3 regions of the Amycolatopsis sp. NPDC057786 genome follow, and region 2 is predicted to be linked to each of the others. Evidence: predicted binding sites of a transcription regulator. Region 2 holds the regulator's gene; each other region holds the start of a gene.
The links. Region 2 encodes HspR, which represses chaperone genes until heat shock. Its sites were predicted from a motif close to ANNTTGAGTNNNNNNNACTCAANNT; they were not measured.
Positions count from the first base shown of each region.

Region 1: ACFVM3_RS38045 (adenylate cyclase) is a predicted target of HspR. The motif match lies at 2,572-2,596, and genes of this name have one in related genera.
Region 3: lon (endopeptidase La) is a predicted target of HspR. The motif match lies at 1,705-1,729, and genes of this name have one in related genera.

Region 1 covers NZ_JBHVKW010000130.1:4,290-11,714, forward strand. Annotated here, with positions in the region: gene ACFVM3_RS38025 (hypothetical protein) at 1-311, shown strand, start outside; gene ACFVM3_RS38030 (hypothetical protein) at 335-706, shown strand; gene ACFVM3_RS38035 (hypothetical protein) at 1,091-1,495, opposite strand; gene ACFVM3_RS38040 (hypothetical protein) at 1,552-2,439, opposite strand; gene ACFVM3_RS38045 (adenylate cyclase) at 2,597-3,565, shown strand; gene ACFVM3_RS38050 (hypothetical protein) at 3,568-4,542, shown strand; gene ACFVM3_RS38055 (adenylosuccinate synthetase) at 4,539-5,732, shown strand; gene ACFVM3_RS38060 (NUDIX domain-containing protein) at 5,729-6,361, shown strand; gene ACFVM3_RS38065 (D-Ala-D-Ala carboxypeptidase family metallohydrolase) at 6,367-7,125, opposite strand; gene ACFVM3_RS38070 (AMP-binding protein) at 7,382-7,425, opposite strand, start outside.
Region 2 covers NZ_JBHVKW010000003.1:16,878-24,302, forward strand. Annotated here, with positions in the region: gene ACFVM3_RS02990 (MFS transporter) at 1-165, opposite strand, end outside; gene ACFVM3_RS02995 (MarR family winged helix-turn-helix transcriptional regulator) at 241-705, opposite strand; gene ACFVM3_RS03000 (globin domain-containing protein) at 976-2,181, shown strand; gene ACFVM3_RS03005 (globin domain-containing protein) at 2,563-3,663, shown strand; gene ACFVM3_RS03010 (lytic polysaccharide monooxygenase) at 3,823-4,575, shown strand; gene ACFVM3_RS03015 (DUF305 domain-containing protein) at 4,572-5,168, shown strand; gene ACFVM3_RS03020 (heat shock protein transcriptional repressor HspR) at 5,322-5,750, opposite strand; gene dnaJ (molecular chaperone DnaJ) at 5,756-6,931, opposite strand; gene grpE (nucleotide exchange factor GrpE) at 6,965-7,425, opposite strand, start outside.
Region 3 covers NZ_JBHVKW010000001.1:79,481-86,905, forward strand. Annotated here, with positions in the region: gene ACFVM3_RS00455 (GNAT family N-acetyltransferase) at 1-711, shown strand, start outside; gene ACFVM3_RS00460 (SAM-dependent methyltransferase) at 730-1,578, shown strand; gene lon (endopeptidase La) at 1,746-4,148, shown strand; gene ACFVM3_RS00470 (hypothetical protein) at 4,314-4,514, shown strand; gene ACFVM3_RS00475 (helix-turn-helix domain-containing protein) at 4,511-5,014, shown strand; gene ACFVM3_RS00480 (alkaline phosphatase PhoX) at 5,011-6,171, shown strand; gene ACFVM3_RS00485 (DedA family protein) at 6,214-6,864, opposite strand; gene ACFVM3_RS00490 (sensor histidine kinase) at 7,000-7,425, shown strand, end outside.

The DNA.
Region 1 (7,425 bases), on a different contig from region 2:
CCGCCCCGGTTTCCGCTTCACCGCCGAAATCCGCTGAACCGGTTCAGGGTTCGTGCGGCACGGTCACCGCGGCCAGCGGGCTGACCCTCCAGGTACTCAACGGCCCCGGGGTCTCGTGCGCGGACGCGACCGGGATCGTCGGCTCGTTCCACCAGAGGATCGCCGGACGGCAGTCCGCGGGCTCGGACGAACCGGTCAGCGAGACCGTGGACGGCTGGCTGTGCGTCTCCGGCGCTCCCGCCGCGCAAGGCGGCACCAGTTGCAGCAAGGGCGAACAGAACGTGTTCGCCGCCGTCGTCCCCGTCGAATGAACCATCCTCGAGAAGAAGGGCCCATGAAGAGCCTCGCCGTGCTCCCCGCCGCGTTCGCCGTCGTCCTGCTGAGCGGTTGCGGCGCCGATCCCGCTCCCGCGGCCGCGCCGCCCTCCCCCACGGCCGACCAGGTCCTGGCCGGCACGCCCTGTGGTGAGATCACCGGGTTCCAGGGCGCGAAGAACAAGGTCGTCGTGCGCGGGAAGGCCGAGTGCGCCGAAGCGACGCAGGTGCTTACGGAGTACTTCGCCAAGCTGACGCCGGCCGAGGCGGCGTCACCGCAGGGGCCCGGCCCCGTGGTGGTCGGGGCTTGGACCTGCGGGAGCGGGCCGAACGATCCGGTGACGAGTTGCTCGACCGAAGACGAGCGGCAGATCGAAGCGACCCGCTCCTGAGCGTCGGTCGGCGCCGTACAAGGTGCGGGCCTCGAATTTCTGTCCCGAGAACCCGCCGTGCCTCGGCGGCCGTGCCCGCCTGAAGTACATGAAGGTCGAGTTTCGTCGGCTCAGCCAAGGGAAGGGTCCTTCACGCGCGGCCGCTGTGCCTACTGGTGTACCTGGGACGAGAGCAGCGACCCTGAAGGTAGTGAAGGCCTCCTTGAGGGACCCAGAGTCCCTCAAGGAGGCCTTCACGGACCGCGGTCCCGCGATCAGAGAAGCCAGTAGTCACTCACGACCCGCGCATGACCTGGGCCGAAGGCTCCTTTCACCGCATCAGACGCAGTGAAGGGAACCATCACCCCACCACCGGTCGCTCCTGCGAAACACGCCGCCTTTGCCTTACTCTCGATGACCCTCGCGGCGCCGCTTGCCCACGTCCAGCCGGTACAGGACGACACCCACTATCACGATGCCGACGAGAAAGAGACCCAGCGCGCCGCCCGCCGAGATCTTCCAGATCAAGGGCGATCTCGACCGATAGGCGAATCCGTCACCGACGAAAACCGTGTCACCCGGCGAGATCTCCTCACCCAGGATCCGGCCGCCTCCGGTACGGCCGTCGGCGAAGCGCCATTTCCCGGAGCAGTAAGGGGTTTGGCCGTTCACCGCGGAACCTTCCGAAGTGCATCCCGAGACCTCGGTGACCGTGACGTCCGCGCCGGTGCTCAATTCACCGATGTCGGAACCGAGGAAGGCCCAGACGATACCGAAGATCAGCAGAAAGGGGATGAAGGCCGAGAGCACCGAGGAAAGAACTCCCGATTTCCGCGCTCTTTCCGACACTGGAGTCCTTTCGTCGATCACTGGAGCTTCAGCAGGACTTCCCGCTCGAGTTTGCCGACGAGGAGGTACTGGGGCCGGTATCCGGGCGGGACCACGAAGCAGACGAGACCCGTGGTGCCGTCGAAAGCACCGGGAGCGCCCGCGCAGTCCTTGACGCGTTCCGGCTCACCGTGTTCGTCGGCCGACAGCTCCAACGCCGTGTCGCCGAAGCGAGAAGCCTCGATCCTCAAGGTGAGGACGTGGAATCCGCTCAACCACGCCTCGGCTCCCTCCGGCGGTGCGGGTCTGCTGTCGAGCACACGCACGGCCGCCTCTCCGGTGACGGCGGTCTGTCCACGGGCGAACACCGGCGGCGGCCCCCATAAGTCGCGACGGAGTTCCCAGAAATTCGGGACCGGGTCGGCCGCCTCACCGTAGGCCGTCTCGCCGAACCCGACCGGCGTCAGCACGACGAACGCGGCGAAGGCCAGCCCGGCGAGGAATGGCGGCGCCTTCCGCGCGATCCCCCTTCTCGCCACTTTGACCAGCACGATGGCCGCGAGCACCAGGATGGCCGAGCCGAGGGACATCGCCGCGATCTTCTCCCACGGATGGTGGGCTTCCACGACGTCGGTGGCCCCGCGCACGGACAAAACCCGGTCCGTCACCGACGAAAGCCGGGCGACCACCGGATCGGCGAGGCCGAACGTGTCTCGTGTCGGCACTTCGATCGTGCGGCCGTCTTCGGTGATCGCCAGGACGTCGTAGCTGGTACGCGGGCCGTGCTGTCCTTCACTGATCGTGGAGTTCCGCTCCGAGATCACCGCGCGCACGTCGTAAGTGCCGGCCAGCCCTTCGACGATCCATCGTCCGGCGAAGGCCGCGACGGACCCCCAGACGATCCCGATCACGAGCGCGATGATCATCGCGCTCGTTCGCTGCCCGTCTTTCCGATCCGCTTCGCGGAAGACCACCAACACCCCCTGTCCGGCTCGGCCAGCTTATGGACCGAAGCCACCGCGCGGCACGGGATTTGTACCCACCCCCTTGCATCCCTAGGTAAGAGTCGTCTAGACTCAAACTATGCTCACCAGGGAAGACGCCGTGACGATGATCGAGAACACGGTCGACGCGGCCGCTCTGTTCGCCCGCCATCGCTACCGCGAACTGGCGGCCGTGCTCCACCCCGACCGCAACCCCGGCGACGAGCGCGTCCACCGGGCCGCCGCCACCCTCAACCGCCTTCACGACGACTGGAAACGCTCCCGACGCCAGACGGTCACCACGGCGACGTCGGCGTACACCCTCACCGCACCGCACGCGGTGGGCAGCGTCGCGACGACGTACCGGACCACCGGGCCGTATCTGGTGAAACTCGTCCGCGACCCGGCGCTCAACCCGCTGATCCACGCCGAGTGGGCGGCGCTGCGCACGCTCGACGGTTTCACCGAACGGCACCGCTGGCTGCGCCCCTATTACCCGCGACTGCTGGACACCTCGGGTCCGGTGGCCAGGGGCGACCGAGCGTTCAGCGTCCTCGATCCGCTCGTCGACGGTTTCGTCACCCTCGCCGATATCGGGAAAGCCTTCCCCGGCGGGCTCGACGGCCGCGACTACGCGTGGATGCACCGCCGCCTCCTGCGTGCCGTGGCGGGCGCGCACCGGGCGGGTGTCGTCCACGGCCACCTCACCGCGGACAACGTGCTCGTCCATCCGGGACAGCACGGCATCGTCGTCGTCGGCTGGTCCTTCGCCGTCGAGGACGGTGTGCTCCCGCTTGCGGCGGACAAGTCCGTCCAATACCCGCCGGAAGTCCACAAAGGACTACCGGTGACCGGGGCCACCGACGTCCACATGCTCCACCGCATGATGCTGGAACTCCTGGCACCCGACGAAACCCGCCAACGCGAGTTCGCGAACTGGTGCACACAGGAGGCCCCGGCACAACGACCCGACGCCGCCGATCTGCTCGACGAGTACGACGCGCTGCTCGACGACTTGTACGGACCTCGCACCTTCCGACCCTTCACCATCCCCGAGACAGGAGCCTGACCATGGGACACGGACACTGGGACGACAACGCCTACGCCGCCGCGAAGACTTTCCGGCGGGCCAAGGGCGAGGACGACTTCGGCTACACCGCCGATCTGCGCTCCAAGCCCGCGAAAGACTGGAAGGTGGCGCCGGCGCTCGACCCGCTGAACGTCATCCGGGAATGCCGGGATTCGGCCGACCACGCCGATTCGACGCCGATCGCGGTGCTGTTCGACGTCACCGGCTCGATGCGCCGCGTGCCGCGGGTCATGCAGGGCAAACTCGGCAAACTGCACGGCCTGCTGAAGCGCCGGGGCTACCTGGCCGACCCGCAGGTCATGTTCGGCGCGATCGGCGACGCCGACAGCGACCGGGTGCCCTTGCAGGTCGGGCAGTTCGAATCGGACAACCGGATGGACGAGCAGCTGCGCACGATCTTCCTCGAAGGCGGAGGCGGCGGGCAGAAGAGCGAGTCCTACGAACTGGCCGCCTACTTCATGGCCCGGCACGTCGTGACCGACGCGTGGCAGAACCGCGGCCGCAAGGGCTATCTGTTCATCATCGGTGACGAGCTGAACAAGCCCGCGCTGGAGGCGCGCCACATCCGCCGCGTGATCGGGGATGACGTGCGGGAGGACATCGACCCGGCCTCGGTGTACCGGGAGCTGGCCCGCAAGTGGCACGTCTTCTTCGTGCTGCCGAACCAGTCTTCGTACTACAACGACCCGCAGATCGGCGAGCACTGGAGCGATCTGCTCGGCCAGAACTTCCTGAAGCTCGACGATCCCGGCGCGGTGTGCGAACTGATCGCGGCCACCATCGGACTGGAAGAGCGGGTCGTCGACGTCGACCGGGCGCTCGCCGATCTCGCGGACGTCGGCTCGGTCGCCGAAAGCAAGGCGGTCGGCAAGGCGCTGGCGAAGCTGGGCGCCAAAGCGGTCGTCACGTCGGCGGTGCCCGAGGCCGACGGGCCGAGCGACGTGGTGTTGCGATGAGTCTCCTGGACGGACACGTGGTGGTGGTCGGGCTCGGCTTCGGCGACGAAGGCAAGGGCGCGGTGGTCGACGCGCTCTGCGCCGCCCGGCCCACCACCGCCGTGGTCCGCTTCAACGGGGGCGCGCAGGCCGCGCACAACGTCGTCGTGGACGGGCGGCACCACACGTTCAGCCAGTTCGGGGCGGGCACGTTCGCCGGCGTGCCCACCCATCTGTCGCGGTTCGTGCTGGTCGAGCCGTTCGCGCTGGCCGCGGAAGCGCGCCGGCTCGAAGGGGCGGGCGTCCGGAATCCGCTCTCGCTGCTGAGCGTGGACGGCCGGGCTCTGCTCACGACGCCGTTCCACATCCACGCCAACCGGGCGAGGGAGGAGGCACGGGGCGCGAACCGGCACGGCTCGTGCGGGAAGGGCATCGGCGAGACCGTCTGGTACTCGCTCTTGCCCGGCGCCGTGCCGGGCGAGGTGGTGGAAAGCCAGGAGGTGATCGGGACGCCGGGGGAAGCGCCCACGGTCGCCGACTGTGCCCGGCCGTCGGTCTTGCGGCGCAAGCTGGACGCGCTCGCGCGGTTCTACGCCCCGCTCGCCACGCCACCGCACGGCGTGGACGAACTGGTGGCGCTGTACCGCGACTTCGCGGACGCCGTGCGGATCACCGACGGGGACGAAACGGGGCGGCTGGCGGATTCCGGGCGGCTGGTGTTCGAGGGAGCGCAGGGGGCTCTCCTCGACCAGCACCACGGATTCCATCCGCATACGACCTGGTCCACCACCACACCGCACAACGCCCGCGCCCTGCTGGGCGAGCGCCCGCACACCGTCCTCGGTGTCACGCGGACGTACCTCACCCGGCATGGCGCGGGACCGCTGCCGACCGAATCCGCCGCCGTGCTCGCCCGCTTTCCGGAGGCGCACAACGAAACCGGCGAATTCCAGGGCGCGTGGCGGGCCGGTCATCTCGACGCGGCCCTGCTCGACTACGCGATCGCGGCCTGCGACGGGGTGGACGCGCTCGCGGTGACCCACCTCGACGCGACCGGACTGAAGGTCGTGCCCCGTGACGGCTCCCCCGCCGTCGACCTGCCGGATCCGCTGGCGTGGTTCGCCGAGCGGCTGCCGGTGGCCGTCACCGGGTACGGCCCGGACAGGGCCGGTTACCGGGTCACGGAGGCAAGGTCGACAATCAACGCGTGATCGAGTCGACGCCGGTGTCCGTTGACGTGCTCGTGGTGCGGTTCGCGCCCGGCACCAGGAATGTGCTGCTGGGAATCGCGCCGCGAGCCGCCGAGCCGTTCGAAGGGGAACTCGCCCTGCCTGGCGTGCTGCTCGGGCTCGGCGAGCGGTTGAGGGAGGCGGCGCACCGGGCGGTGGCAGGCAAACTCGGCCTGCCGTCCGGCGCGCTTTCGGCGACGGGACAGCTCGCCACCTTCGACGAGCCGAACCGTGATCCCCGCGGTCCCACGCTCTCCATCGCCTTGTGGGCCACGATGAGTCCCGCGTTCGACGAACCGGGGAACGCGGTGTGGGCGCCGCTCGACGAGGTCCCGCCGCTGGCGTTCGACCACGACCGGATCGTGGCGGACTGCCGTCCGATGCTGGCCGAACGGCTGTGGCGGGACGTCGCCTTCACCGCCGGTCTGCTGGGGCCGATCTTCACGACGGCGCAGGCACTGGATGTCACCGAAGCGTTGACCGGGGACCGCCCCTATCCGGCCAATCTCGGCCGGACCATGGAGCGGGTCCCCGGTCTGCGGCGCACCACCGAACACGCGGCCGCCCTCCCCAAGGGAGGACGGCCGCCGTCGCTGTGGCGCTGGGAATGACGAGGTCAGATCCCGCAGGAGGACGCCGACCAGAACCGGGTGGACCGGTGTGCCACGTGCGTGTGATCGTTGTGGCCGGGGTAGCCCGGGCCGAGGATCTCGTTGAACCCGTGGTTGCGGGCCTGCCTGGCCAGCCCGCAGAAGCCCTGCGAGCCCGCGCCGAGGTCGACCGCGTCACCGTAGAGGTGACGGCTGTTGGTCGCCCCGCCGACGGCGTTGTTGCAGGCGACGCTGCGGAAACCACCGTTGACGTCGATCGGCCGGTCGCCCATGGCGTGCCGCATCGCCTGCAGCTTCCACATCGAGACCAGCGCGTTGGCCTTCGCCGTCGCGGGTGAGACGTTGCCGCCCGACCAGTCGGAGTTGCACCGGTTCAGTTCGGCGTAGGTGAAGTTGACCGGCGTGCAGTCGTCGTCCTGCAACGCGTAGAGCTTGCTGAACGTGGCCGATCCGGCGATGCCGTCCGCGGCCAGCCCGTATGCCTGCTGGAAGCGGGTGACCGCGGCTTTGGTGCCCGCGCCGAACTGGCCGTCGATGGCGAGCACGCCCCCGTAACCGGGGTAACCGGCGACGCGGATCTGCAGTTGCCGGACGTCCTCACCGGACGCGCCCTGGGACAACGTGCGTCCCCAGGAGTAACAGGCGTCGGCGACGGACACTTCGCCCGCCGTCACCGGGCCAGGATCGGCGGCGGCTGGAGCGGCCACCGCGGTACCGAGCCCGGCCACCAGGGCGAGCATCGGCAGGAGGAAACGAATGCGCATGACAGGAACACCTTTCAAGCAGGGAAGGTGAGACCCGTGACCCCCACGGGTTGTCAACGATTCACTGCCGAGGATGCTAACGCGGTTCCGGTTACCGCGCTGTGGGTCGTTCGACCCACACGGACCGGTCCGTCACGCGTGTCCGGAGCCGTAACTCGCGTGATCGGAGGCGTAACTCACCGGCTGGGCGAGTTACGGGTTCAAACACGCGAGTTACGGCTCCGATCACGCGAGTTCGGAGTTCGAGGCCGGGCCGTCAGCCCTTCAGCTGCGGGAAGTCCTCCTCGCGGAACTCCCCCG
Region 2 (7,425 bases):
CGGGACGAGCAGACCGGCGAACGCACCGAGAGTGACCGCACCCCCCGCCTGGGCGAGCGGCAAACCCACCACACGGATGACGAAGACCAGCCCGAGCGGGAGGAAAAGCCCCGAGCCGAAGTTGTCGATTCCCAAGGCGACCAGCAATGCGACCCGGTTACGCACTGATACGACGCTACCGGCGTCACGGCGCTACGAAAGGTCCGTTCAGTCAAGACCGGCGGGTAGGAACGGCCGCCGTCAAACGTCGCACGCGCGGACGGAAAGGGCCGCTCGGACGTCCGCGTTCATCTCCGCGAGCCGCGTGGTCAGCTCGAGGACCTTTTCGTCGTCCCAGTCACCGAGCGCGCGCTCCATGAACTCCAGATACCCGGCCCGCCTGCGGCCCAGTTCCGCCCGCCCGCGCTCGGAGATGCTGATGATCGACGCGCGGCCGTCCTCGGGCGCTGGACGACGGTCCACCATGCCCGCCGCGGACAGCTGGGAGATTTGACGACTTATGACCGAAAGGTCCACAAAGCGTCGTTTGGCCAATTCCGAAGGGCGCGCCTCGCCGTGCTTCGCCAGATCCGACAGCAGCATCGCGGCCGCCGGGTGCAGGCCGGGGTCGTCCTGCCAGGCCTGCATTATCCAGGCGTGCTGCAACTGGGAGGCGGCCTTCAACTCACGCATCAGTTCGACCCTGGCGTCGTCGGCGGAGCTCATCGGTGCCTCCTGGCTACTTGTACAGTACAACTTTATTCGGCGACACTTGCGTAAGACAACTATTTACCTCGTGAGATCCCCCACTGCCGACCGGTTTCGAGTACACCCGTCCGGAGCAACGATGCGGGCAAAAGGCCTCTCGGCAGCTAGTCTCGCGAGCGAGCCGGAACCAGCCGACCGGCCCGACAGCCACTGACCGGAGAGGTGAATGATCCGTGAATTCTTCTCCAGTGGACCCGCGTTCGTGAACCTGGGGAACCGTCTTCCGGCATGCGCTACCCGATCAGCGACTCCCAGCCCGTGACGGCCGACGCGGTCAGCCCGCTCCCGCGGTCCTCGGCGCCGCGCGAAGCCCCGCCCGCGGTCACCGCGATGGTGCGGCTCATCCGGGACACCTGGGCGAAGTCGGAACCCTTCATCCCGGAGATCTCCCAGTTCTTCTACGGGATGCTGTTCACCCTCGCGCCGGCGACCCGTGACTTCTTCCCGATCAACATGGAGGTCCAGCGCGGGAGGCTGGTCCGCGCGCTGGTCCACATCGTGCAGATGGTCGACCGGCCCGACGACCTCGTGCCGTTCCTGACCCAGCTCGGCCGCGACCACCGCAAGTTCGGCGTCATCCCGCGGCATTACGAGGCCGTCGGCACCGCGCTGCTCGCCTCGCTGAAGAACCACCTCGGCCCGGACTGGACACCGGAGGTTGAGCGGGCCTGGGCGGAGGCGTTCACCATCGTCGCCCGCGCGATGCAGGAGGCGGCCGCGGCCGACGTCAACCCGGCGTCGTGGTCGGCCACCGTGCTCGAACACCGGCGGCTGACCTGGGATCTCGCCCTGGTCCGCGTCCAGCCCGAATTCCCGGTGCCGTACCAGCCCGGTCAGTACATGAGCGTCGAAGTACCGCAGCGGCCACGACTCTGGCGCTACCTGTCGCCGGCGAACGCGCCGCGCGAGGACGGCGGCATCGAGTTCCACGTGCGCGCCGTCGACGGCGGCTGGGTGTCGCGCGCCATCGTCAGCCACACGCAGCCCGGCGACGTCTGGCGGCTGGGACCGCCGCTCGGCAGGCTGTCCGTCGACCGGAGCGACGGCCGCGGCGTCCTGATGATCGCCGGTGGTACCGGTATCGCGCCGCTGCGCGCCATCCTGGACGACCTCGCGCAGTGGGGCGAGAACCCGAAGGTCCAGCTGTTCTACGGCGGACCGTCGCGTGAGGACCTTTACGACCTCGACGAGTTGCGCGCCCTCGCGGCCACGAACCCGTGGCTCACCGTGACGCCGGTGGTCGAGCGCGGTGAAGAGGCCCCCGGCTGCGTGCAGGGCACGCTCGCGGAAGCCGTTACACAGCAAGGATCCTGGCCGGGCCACCGGATCCTCGTCGCCGGTTCGCCCGCGATGATCCGTGCGACGGTGTCCCGGATGCTGGTCGCGGGCAGCGCGCTGGACCAGATCGCGTACGACCCCTTCACCATCGACTAGCAATTCGATTCCACAATGGTGGTCAGCCGCGTTACGTGATCTGGTAATCACGGAGAAAAACCCACCCGATCGGCGGATCACGCTTTCCTTTACTTAGTGCCAGACGGTGCTGACGGCGCGTATATCGTTTGCTCCGTTCGAGCGGGAAACAACCATTCATGGATCCTTTCACGACGTTCGGGCATACAGTCGGGAACCTTCGGGGGGAACACGAGCACGATGACATCGGGTCTGGAGAATATGCCCGATCCAACTGGAGAAAATCGTTCACCCATGACTGCCGAAACAGTGAAGTACAAGCATCCACCGAGTCCGTCGAGATCTTCACCGGTTCCCGTTCCGCCCTTGATCGAAACACCGTCGGCGGACAAGACCGTCGAGATGGCCAAGCTCATCAGGAAGAGTTTCGCCGCCGTCGAAACGAAGGCCGAAGAGCTGTCACAGTACTTCTACGGTGTGCTCTTCTCCGTTTCGCCGGACGCCAGGGCGTTGTTCCCGATCAACATGGCCACGCAGCGAAATCGTTTGCTGCGCGCGCTCGTCTACGTCGTCCAGATGGTGGACCGGCCCGACGAACTGGCCACGTTCCTCGGGCAGCTTGGCAGGGACCATCGGAAGTTCGACGTCCTCGGCCGCCATTACGACGCCGTCGGCGTCGCGCTGATCGCCGCGTTGAAAAGGTTCCTGAAGGAGGACTGGACACCGGAACTGGAAGACGCCTGGGTCACCGCGTACGGCGTCATTTCGAAGAACATGCGTGAGGCCGCGGGCAAGGAGATCGGGCCGGCGTGGTGGAAGGCGACCGTCGTCGAACACCGGCTCGCCACCCGCGACGTCGCCGTGATCAAGGTGCGCACCGATCAGCCGCTCCCGTACCGGGCGGGCGGCTACGTCAGCGTCGAAGTCCCGCAGCGGCCGCGGATGTGGCGGTACTTCTCGCCTGCCACCGCGCCGCGCGACGACGGGACGATGGAGTTCCACGTGCACGCCGTGCGCGGCGGCTGGGTCTCGCGCGCGATCGTCCACCACACGCGGCCCGGCGACGTCTGGCGGCTCGGCCCGTCACTCGGCGCGCTTTCGGTGCACCACACGGAAAGCCGTCCGCTGCTGATGATCGGTGGCGGTACCGGCGTCGCGCCGCTCCTCGCCCTGCTCGACGACCTGTCGCGCTGGAAGAACAACCCGCCGGTGCACCTGTTCTTCGGCGGCCGCCGCCCCGAAGACCTCTACGCCCTCGACGAGCTCCGCGGGCTGACCGTCACCTGCCCTTGGCTGACGGTGACCCCGGTGACCGAGGAAGGCACCATCGCCGGCGGCGACCGCGGCACGCTGGCCACGGCCGTCACCCAGCGCGGCGACTGGAAGGAGCGCGACGTGTACGTCGCCGGGTCGCCGTCGATGATCCGGGCGACGATCGCGAAACTGCTCGCGGCGGGCACTGACCTGGCGCGGATCAAGTACGACCCGTTCACGCTGGACTGAGCCGATGCGTCCTTCGTATTAGGCCGATCGGCTGTTCCACCTGGGCTCGACGCAGCAGTAGGTCAGTGAATCATTGACCGGGATCACCGGCGGATTTATGGTCTAGACCACATTGCTCCCCCTCGCGGGAACACCGTCGTTCCATCCCCAGGAGCCGGCATGACCGTCAAACGCAAGCTCGTGGCAGCCGCCGCCGGTGCGATCCTCGCCCCGATCGCCATCGTCGCCGTCCCGCAGGTGGCCAGCGCCCATGGCTACGTGCTGTCCCCGCCCAGCCGCCAGGCGAACTGCGCCCAAGGCAAGGTGTCCGGCTGCGGTGCCATCGTCTACGAACCGCAGAGTGTCGAAGGCCCCAAGGGGCTCCGCAGCTGCAACGGCGGCGTTCCCGGTTTCGCCGAGCTCAACGACGAATCGAAGCCGTGGCCCGCAGCGTCCGTCGGCAACAGCGTGACCTTCAACTGGAAGTTCACCGCCTACCACCGGACCACGAACTACGAGTACTACATCGGCGGCACCAAGATCGCCGACATCAGCGGGAACAACTCCGCGCCGAAGGACCCGACGTCGCACACGGTGAGCCTGAACGGCTTCAGCGGCCGTCAGAAGGTGCTCGCCATCTGGAACATCGCGGATACGCCGATGGCGTTCTACAGCTGCATCGACCTGCAGATCGGCGGCGGCAACCCGCCCACGACCAGCAACCCGCCGACCACGAGCAACCCGCCCACGACGTCGAACCCGCCGACCAGCACCACCAACCCGCCCACCGGCGGCACCTGGGCGGCCGGGACGTCCTACTCGGTCGGCAACACGGTGACCTACGGCGGCGTCACGTACCGGTGCCAGATGGCGCATACGGCGATCCAAGGCTGGGAACCGCCGAACACCCCCGCCCTGTGGACGCGCCAGTGAAGCTGGCCCTCGTTCTCGTCGCCGGTCTCGTGGCCCTCGCGGGCTGCGGGTCCGGCGACGGCTCACCCCCGAACGCCGGCGCCCCGATCTCCCCGGTTCCCCAGTCGGCGGGCGCGTCCGCGGTGTACAACGACGCCGACGTGATGTTCCTGCAGATGATGATCGCCCACAACGACCAGGGCGTGGAGATCGTCAAACTGGTGAAGGCCAAGCAGGGGCAGAAGCAGGAGCTGACGAATCTCGCGGCCGCCATCGAGGCGACGCAGCAGACCGAGACCTCCGACATGCGGAACTGGCTGAGGTCCTGGGGCAAACCCGAGACGGGCTCGGCGGATCCGCACGCGCACCACCATCACGGTGGCGACGGGCTGACCGACAAGGGACTGCTCGAAGCACTGTCCAAAAAGGATGGTGCGGAGTTCAGCCTCGACTTCGCCGACATCTTCGTCGCGCACCAGCACAACGGGGTCGCGCTGGCGAGGACCGAGCTGAAGGACGGCAAGAACCCGGAGGCGAAGGCGCTGGCCCAGCGGATCATGGACTCGCGCACCGGCGAGGTCCAGCAGATCCGGACCCTGGTGCCCGGCCAATAACGCATTCAGTCCGCTGAATGCGTGTGCTCGAAGCCGTAACTCGCGTGTTTGAAGGCGTCACAAGCGTGATTGAGGCCGTAACTCGTGAGTTACGGCCTCAATCACGCGAGTTCCGTGCTCAAGCACGTGAATGACGTGTTCGAGCACGCGAGACTACGTGCGTTTTTTGGGCTTCCAGACCACGAGCGCCGTCTGCTGCCGCAGCGGGACGAGATCCTTGCGGTAGGAGGCGTGCACGGCCGCGGCCGTCTGTTCGGCGGCGACGTACGCCGCGGTGAGCTCTTCGGTCAGTTCGGCGATCCGCGCGCGGAGCGCGTCGACCTGGTTCTCCAGCTCGATGATCCGCTTGATGCCCGCGAGGTTGACACCGTCCTCTTGGGACAGTCGCTGCACTTCGCGCAGCAACGCGATGTCCCGCATCGAGTAACGCCGTCCACCGCCGGACGTCCGGCCCGGCGACACGAGACCCTGGCGGTCGTAGGACCGCAGGGTCTGCGCGTGCAGGCCGGAAAGCTGCGCCGCCACCGAAATGACGAACACCGGGGTGTCCTCGTCCGCACCGTGCGGCAGCCCGCCGAACATCGTGCTCACCTGCCTTCGAGAAGTTCGGTGATCTCCGGTCGCGGATCGTGATCGGCCATGGCCTCCGCGTAGGCCTCCAGCGCTTCACGGGCCTTGTCGTCCAGTTTGGCCGGGATGGCCGCCTGCAGGGTGACCAGCAGATCGCCCTGCGAGCCGTCGCGTTTCGCGATTCCCTTGCCGCGCACCCGAAGGACGCGACCGCTCGCCGTGCCTTGCGGCACCTTCAGCGAGACCTTGCCCTCGAGCGTCGGCACGGTGATCGTGCCGCCGAGGGCCAGTTCCGTGAAGGACACCGGCACGGTGATCGTCAGGTCGAGGTCCTTGCGCCCGAACACGGCGTGCGGAGCGACGTGCACGCGGACGTACAGGTCGCCCGGCTGCGCGCCGCCACGGCCCGGTTCGCCCTGGCCCGCCAGCCGGATCCGCTGGTCGTCGGCGACGCCCGGCGGGATCCGCACGGTCAGCGTGCGGGTGCGGGTACTGATGCCCTCGCCGGCGCATTCCGGGCAGGGGTCGTCGATGATCGTGCCGCGGCCGCGGCAGTCACGGCACGGCTCCGAGAACGCGAACGCGCCCTGGCTCCGGCTGACCAGCCCGCTGCCCTGGCAGGTCGCACACGTCCGCGGGGAGGTCCCCGGTTTCGCGCCGTTGCCGCCGCAGGTGGAACAGGTCGCCGGGCTCGACAGCCGCAGCGGCAGGGTCGCGCCCTTGACCGCCTCGGCGAAGTCGATCCGGACGTCGGTCTCCACGTCCGAGCCGCGCTGCGGCCGGTTCGCCGTGGCACCGGCCGCGCCGCCGCGGCGGCCGAAGAGACCGCCGAGGATGTCGCCGAGGCCGCCGAAACCGCCCTGCTGCTGACCCGCCTGGCCGAAGATGTCGCCGACGTCGAAACCGCCGCCGCCACCGCCGGCCCCCGGGAAGCCGAAGCCGCCGGGACCGCCGGAGCCGAAGAGGCGGCGAGCCTCGTCGTACTCCTTGCGCTTGGACGTGTCGGAAAGAACGCCGTACGCCTCGGAGACCGCCTTGAACTTCTTCTCGGCCTCCGCGTTGCCCGCGTTGGCGTCGGGGTGGTTCTCCTTGGCCAGCTTGCGATAGGCCTTCTTGATCTCGTCCGCGGTGGCGTCGGAGGAGACGCCCAGCTCACGGTAGAAGTCCTTACCGATCCATTCCCGTGCACTCACCGAACGTCTCCTCCTTTCACGCCGTATCGCCGATCAGCGGTCGTTCTCATCGAAAAGTTCGCCCTTGAGCGGCAGTTCGCCACCCACGGGCGGGTCCACCGGCGCGTCCTGCGCCGCCGGAGCGGCGCCGGGCTCGTGGTCGGTGACGCCGACCATCGCCGGGCGCAGCACGCGCTCGCCGAAGCGGTAACCACGGCGCATGACCATGGTGACCGTCGGCTCGCTGACGTCCGGCGACGTGCTGTGCTGCACGGCCTCGTGGACGCTCGGGTCGAAGGGCTCGCCCTCGGCGCCGAACGACTCGAGGCCCGACCGCTGCAGGCTCCCGACCAGCTTCTCGCCGACCGCCTTGAAGGCACCGGTCAGATCGCCGTGCTGCTCCGCGCGCTCGAGGTCGTCGAGCAGCGGGAGCAGGTCGTTGACGACCGACGCCTTCGCGCCGACGACGACCTGCTCGCGGTCGCGATCCACGCGCTTGCGGTAGTTGGCGTACT
Region 3 (7,425 bases), on a different contig from region 2:
GGGCCTCGCCCGGAAGCGGCCCTTGACGCATTACTCACCCGATGGGATGAACATCTGAAGACCGTGGCCCCACCTGGGGATGTCGAGACCGCGGCGACGGTGGTGCGACCCAGCCGGGACTCCCCCGGTTCGGCCGAATTGCTGCGCCGCGGCTTCGCGCCGGTGCTGGTGATCGCGGTCCGCCCGGCCGACCGGCTCGCCGTGACGGGTCCGCCCGCCACGCCCGGAGTGCACATCCGGCCCGCCGAAGCGGATGATCTCGAAACCGCCGTCGGACTCGAACTGGAATTGCAGCGTTACGACGCGCAGTTCGGTTCTGTCACTTTGCGCGAGGGCGCGGAGGAAACGATCACGGCGGAGCTGTCGAAACACGTCGGACGCGAAAATCCGACGTTGTGGATCGCCGAACTGTACGGCCGCCCGCTGGGCATGGTCCGGGTGCAGTTCCCCGGCGAGACAGGGTGGATCGGTGGCCGGGTCGCGGCCGAGAAGGTCGGCTACCTGTCGTCGCTCGCGGTGGCCGAACCGGCTCGCTCGAGCGGGGTGGGGACGGCGCTCGCCGCGCACGCGCACCAGGTCTTCGACGAATGCGGCGCCGAAGCGGTGCTGCTGCACCACGCGCTGGCCAACCCGCGTTCGACGCCGTTCTGGTACGCGCAGGGCTACCGGCCGCTCTGGACGTACTGGCAACGCCGACCGGCGGTGCCCTGATCCCGATAGGCTCATTCCGTGAAGAGGGACGATGACGCGGCCCCGGTGGCGCCGACCGGGGTCGACACCGAAAAGCCGTCCGCGGCGAGGATCTACGACTGGTTCCTCGGTGGGACCCACAACTGGGCGGTCGACCGCGAGTTCGCCCGCGCGCTGGAAAAACAGTGGCGGTGGGTCAAACCGGGCGCGCGGCACAACCGCGAGTTCATGAACCGGGTCGTGCGCGCGGCGCTGAACGCCGGGATCCGGCAGTTCATCGATCTGGGCTCCGGTGTCCCGACCGCCGGGAACGTGCACGAGATCGTCCAGGAGGAACTGGAGCCCGGCGATACGGCGAAGGTCGTGTACGTCGACTACGAGCCGGTTGCGGTGGCGCACGCGGAGCTGATCCTCGAACGGCACGAGGCGACCGACTGGGCCGGGATCATCCAGGCCGACATGCGGCGGCCGAAGGACGTCCTGCGCCATCCGGAGACGTTGCGGCTGATCGATTTCGACCAGCCGGTGTGCCTGATGATGATGGCCGTGCTGCATTTCGCCGGGCCGCACGACGATCCGCCCGCGCTGGTCGCGACCTACCGGAACGCGCTGGCGCCGGGCAGCTGGCTGGGGCTGTCGCATATGAGCTTCGGCGGCCAGACGGGCAAGGAGGCCGACGGGCTCCACTGGATGGTCGAGCAGTACCGGAAGACGAGCAACCCGGTGTGGATGCGGGACCGCGAAGAGATCGAGCCGCTCTTCGGGGACTGGCCGTTGCTGGAGCCCGGCGTCGTCCATCTGCCCGAGTGGCGGCCGGTGCGGGAGCTGCGACGGGACGAGGAAGGTGCCCGGCCGTTCGCCTGGTGCGGGGTCGCCGTCCACCCCTGACATCCGACCTTTCGCCGCAACGCGTCGCGTTTAGCCTGCTAAACGCGACGCTTTGGGCGCTAGAGGTCGGAGGGGAGGGTGATCGCTGACGGCGAACGCGGAAAGGAAACAAACGGGTCGATCGGAGAGTTGAGCTAGACAGACTCAACTAACCGAGGAGTGCACAGATGACCGACAACCGCCTCCTGCCCGTCCTCCCGCTCGATGACGACGTCGTGCTGCCGGGCATGATCGTCCCGCTCGACCTCGCCGACACGGAGACGCGCGCCGCGGTGGAGTCCGCCCAGGCCAACACGCCTGCCCAGGCTTCCTTCCCGGGGATCCGGTCCAGCGCCGCCACGAAGGCCGAAGTGCTGATCGTCCCCCGCGTCCACGGCGAGTACGCCGAACTCGGCACCATCGCGACCGTCGAACGCATCGGGCGCGTGCCCGGCGGCAAGACCGCGGTGTTGCTGCGCGGCACTCGCCGCGCCGTCGTCGGCCGCATCGCCGACGGTCCCGGCGCCGCCCGCTGGGTGCACGCCGAGGCCGCCACCGAGACCACGGACGACAACTCCGCGAAGCTCGCGTCCGAGTACAAGAGCGTGGTCCTCGCGATCCTGCAGCAGCGCGGTGGCTGGCAGATGATCGACGCCGTCCAGGAGGTGGAGGATCCGTCCGCGCTCGCCGACCTGGCGGGCAACTCGTCCTACCTCAAGACCGAGCAGAAGCTCGAACTGCTGACCACGCTCGACGTCTCCACGCGGCTGGAGAAGGCCCTCGAATGGAGCCGCGAGCAGCTGGCCGAACTCGAGGTCACCGACACCATCCGCAAGGACGTCCAGGAGGGCATGGAGAAGCAGCAGAAGGAGTTCCTGCTGCGCCGCCAGCTCGAGGCGATCCGCAAGGAGCTGGGCGAACTCGACGGCACGGCCAACGACGACGACTACCGCGCCCGCGTCGAGGCCGCCGAACTGCCGGACGCGGTCAAGAAGGCCGCACTGTCCGAAGTGGACAAACTGGAGCGGACCTCCGACCAGTCTCCCGAGGGCGGCTGGATCCGCACGTGGCTGGACACCGTCCTCGAACTGCCGTGGAACGAGCGCACCACCGACGTCCACGACATCGCCGCCGCGCGTGACATCCTCGACGCCGACCACGCCGGTCTCGACGACGTGAAGGAACGCATCATCGAGTACCTGGCCGTGCGCAAGCGTCGCGCGGAGTCCGGGCTCGGCCCGGTCGGCGGGCGGCGTTCGGGCGCGGTGCTGGCGCTCGCCGGCCCTCCCGGGGTGGGCAAGACGTCGCTCGGTGAATCCGTGGCGAAGGCGATGGGCCGCAAGTTCGTCCGGGTGGCGCTCGGTGGTATCCGCGACGAGGCCGAGATCCGCGGTCACCGCCGCACCTACGTCGGCGCGCTGCCCGGCCGGATCGTCCGCGCCATCAAGGAAGCGGGCTCGATGAACCCGGTCGTGCTACTCGACGAGATCGACAAGGTCGGCGCCGACTACCGCGGCGACCCGACGGCCGCGCTGCTGGAGGTACTGGACCCGGAGCAGAACCACACCTTCCGCGACCACTACCTCGAGGTCGAGCTCGACCTGTCCGACGTCGTGTTCCTGGCGACGGCGAACGCGCTCGAGACCATCCCCGGCCCCCTGCTGGACCGGATGGAGCTGGTCACCCTCGACGGTTACACCGAGCACGAGAAGGTCACCATCGCCCGCGACCACCTGCTCCCCCGCGAGCTGGAGCGGGCCGGCCTCGGCAAGGACGACGTCACGCTGACCGACGGCGCGTTCAGCCGCATCGCCGCCGAGTACACGCGGGAAGCCGGGGTGCGCAACGCGAACCGGACCATCGCGAAGGTGCTCCGGAAGGTGGCGACCAAGGTCGCCCTCGATGAGGTCGAGCTGCCGCTGACGATCGACGCCGACGGGCTCGAGACCTACCTCGGCCGCCCGCGGCACCTGCCGGAGTCCTCGCTGCCCGCGTCGACGCAGCGCACGTCGACCCCCGGTGTGGCGACCGGACTGGCCGTGACCGGCGCCGGCGGTGACGTCCTCTACATCGAGGCGTCGCTGGCGGATCCGGAGTCGGGCTCGACCGGGCTCTCGCTGACCGGTCAGCTGGGTGACGTGATGAAGGAGTCGGTGCAGATCGCGTTGTCGTACCTGCGCTCGCGCGGCGCCGAGCTGGAACTGCCGGTCGGCGACTTGAAGGATCGCGGCATCCACGTGCACGTCCCCGCGGGCGCGGTGCCCAAGGACGGTCCGAGCGCCGGCATCACGATGACGACCGCACTGGCGTCCCTGCTGTCGGGCCGGGTCGTGAAGTCGGACGTCGCGATGACCGGTGAGGTCTCGCTGACCGGGCGTGTGCTGCCGATCGGCGGGGTGAAGCAGAAGCTGCTGGCCGCGCACCGGGCGGGGATGAAGACGGTGATCATCCCGCAGCGCAACGAACCCGATCTGGACGATGTCCCGGCCGAAGTGCTGGCGCAGCTGGACGTCCACGCCGTAGCGAATGTCCGTGACGTCCTGGACATCGCGCTGGCCCCGGCGACGGCTCCGGTCGCCCAAGCGGCGTAACAGCGCGAGGCCGAGCCCCGGATCCTGCCCAGGATCCGGGGCTTTCGGCATTCCGAGATCCGGACGAACCCGGACATTGCCTCACCTTAAACTCCCTATCACGTTTTGATAACGTGTATTGCGTGTCACCCAGCCGGGGTGCGTGATCCTTGAGAGGGCAAGGTCATGAGTCAAGGAATTCTTTCCCCGTTGCGGCCGAGGCGCAGGTGCGTTTCGGCCGGTCAGATCGTCTGTCTGAGCATTCTCACCGGTTTCACCGCGGCACTGACCTTCGCCGGCACCAGTGCCTCGCTCGCCGCGGGCATCGCCATCGCCCTGTTCGGCGCCGTTCTCCGTCACCCCGTGCCCGCCGGGGCACATCGATGAACACCGAAGCGGAGTTCATGGCGCGACTGCGTGAACTTCGCGACCGAAGCGGCCTCAGTATCCGCGCGCTGGCCGCCGCGACCGGCTGGTCCCGCAGCACCTTGGCCGACACGCTGGCCAGGAATACCTTGCCCGGCAACGAAAACCAGATGAGGGTACTGTTGCGCGCCCTGCTCCGGGCAGTGCCCGGAGAGCCGGGAATCGACGAGTATCTCGCCGACTGGCGTCACCTGATCGGACGTCGCCACCACCGCAATGGCGGATGCGCGCCGATCGATCGGATACTGCTCGCTTTGGCCGTCGCGGAACGGCGCGGCGGGGCCGACGCGCCAGGGCTCCGCAAAGCCCGGGAAATTGTGCTGAGCGAGGATTCCCTACGAAAGTTCTCTTCTCGCGGTGAATATGCCGCGAATTCACCTGGAAGTCCCGTTCCGCCCGTACTCTCCGACCCGCTCCTTCCCGCACCACCACATCAGCGGATGTCTCGGAGGCATGAGTGAAGCGACGGAATTTCCTGCGCGCGGCCGTGGTCGGCGCCGGTGTCACGGCGTTCGGAAACCGGCTCTCGGGGGCGGCCCTCGCCGCGCCGGCTCAGAACGGCCCCAGCTCGTACGGCGCGCTCCAGGCGGCCGACGCGAACGGGATCCAGCTGCCGGCGGGATTCACCAGCCGCGTCATCGCGAGGTCCGGCCAGAAGGTCGCGAACACCGGCTACACCTGGCACAGCGCCCCGGACGGCGGTGCGGTGTTCGCCGACGGCAGCGGCTGGATCTACGTGTCGAACTCGGAGATCACCCCGGGCGGCGGGGCGAGCGCGGTCAAATTCGACGCGAGCGGGAACATCACCGGCGCCCACCGCATCCTGGCGAACACGCGCCAGAACTGCGCGGGCGGCAAGACCCCTTGGAACACCTGGCTTTCCTGTGAGGAGATCGACCTCGGGTTCGTCTACGAATGCCAGCCGAACGGCCCGGCCACGGCCGCCGTCCAGCGGCCCGCGATGGGGAAGTTCAAGCACGAGGCCGCGGCGGCCGACCCGGTGCGCAAAGTCGTCTACCTGACCGAGGACACCTCGGACGGCTGCTTCTACCGTTTCGTCCCGACAACCTGGGGCAACCTTTCCACCGGAACGCTGCAGGTGCTGAAGGCGGGCACGGCGACCTCGGGCAGCTTCACCTGGGCGAACGTGCCCGACCCCGACGGCTCTCCCACCGCCACCCGCAACCAGGTGTCCGGCGCGAAGCGGTTCTCCGGCGGCGAAGGCCTGCACTACGCCAACGACACCGCGTGGTTCACGACCAAGGGCGACAACCGCGTCTGGCAGCTCAACCTGACGAACAACACCTACGAGCTGGCCTACGACGACTCGTTGGTCAGCCCCGGCTCGGCCCCGCTGACCGGCGTCGACAACGTCACGGGGACCTCGTCGGGTGACCTGTACGTCGCCGAAGACGGCGGCAACATGGAGATCTGCATCATCACGCCGAACGACATCGTGGCGCCCTTCCTGCGGATCAACGGCCAGAGCTCGTCGGAGATCTGCGGTCCCGCGTTCACTCCGGCGGGTGACCGGCTGTATTTCTCGTCGCAACGCGGTACCTCCGGTTCGTCCTCCGGCGGGATCACCTACGAGGTGACCGGCCCCTTCCGTTCCTGAGACCCGGTGCGGGCGCCCCGGGCAAGGGGCGCCCGCACGGGCTCAGGCGTTGGTGCGGTTCTTCTCACGCAGGCGGTTCACCACGAAGAGGGTCACCGCGATCGCGACGGCGGCGATCACGAAGTACTGGAAGAACCCGGCGTACTCCTCGACCAGGTGCCAGCTCTCCCCGAGGCCGTAGCCCGCCAGCACGAACACCGTGTTCCAGATCAGGCTGCCCAGCGTGGTCAGGGCCAGGAACCGCCAGAACGGCATGCGTTCGATCCCGGCGGGCAGCGAGATGAGGCTGCGGAAGATCGGCACCATCCTGCCGAAGAACACCGCTTTGGTGCCGTGTTTCTGGAACCAGGCCTCTGTCTTGTCGAAGTCGGACGTCTTGACCAGCGGGATCTTCGCCATCCACCGGCGGGTGCGGTCCCGGCCGAGCAGGAGGCCGAGGTAGTACACGATGACCGCGCCCGCGACCGAGCCGAAGGTCGTCCACACCAGCGCTTCCACCAGGGTGAACGTGCCCTGGCTGGCGGAGAACCCGGCGAGCGGGAGCACCAGTTCGCTGGGGATCGGCGGAAACAGGTTGTCCAGGCCGACGATGATCGCGGCGCCCGGACCGCCCAGCGCGTCCATCAGTGACACCGCCCAGCCGGCGAGTCCTCCCATCGATTCGCTGGCGGTTTGGGCGAGCAGGAGGTTCATGGCGGCCTTTCGTGGTCGTCTGCAGTTGCCAACGAACGTACGAATCACCCGGGTTCCGCACCCTGGGGTGAAGCGGCACAAATCACTGCGGAAAACCGCAATACCGGCCTTCGGATACCCCGCTAACCTGGCGCTATGCCTGTTCCGGCAGCGATGCGCCGCTACCTGCGCAAGATGCTCCGCGGCACCCTGGGCCTGGCGATCGGCGCCACGACCGGGGTCGCGGAGTTCTTCTACGTGCTTTTCGGCGGCATCGCACTCGCGGTCCCCGCGTTGCGGCGGCCCGTTTTCTCCGGCGCACGCACACTGTCCGAAATGGAGCGACAACGGCTGGAGAAGTACTTCGGCGACGAGAACGCGACGGATTACACCGGCCGCCGTGCGATGGCCTACCTGGTCCCGCGTTGCGTCATCGGGTTGCTCAGCGCCGGGGTCTTCGGCCTGATCGTCCTGGGAGCCGGGTCCGGACTGATCATCGGGTATCAGCTCCTCGACGGCAGATCGCCGGGCGGTGACGCCCCGGCAGACTGGTACGACCCGGTCACCACCGTGCTCTTCGGC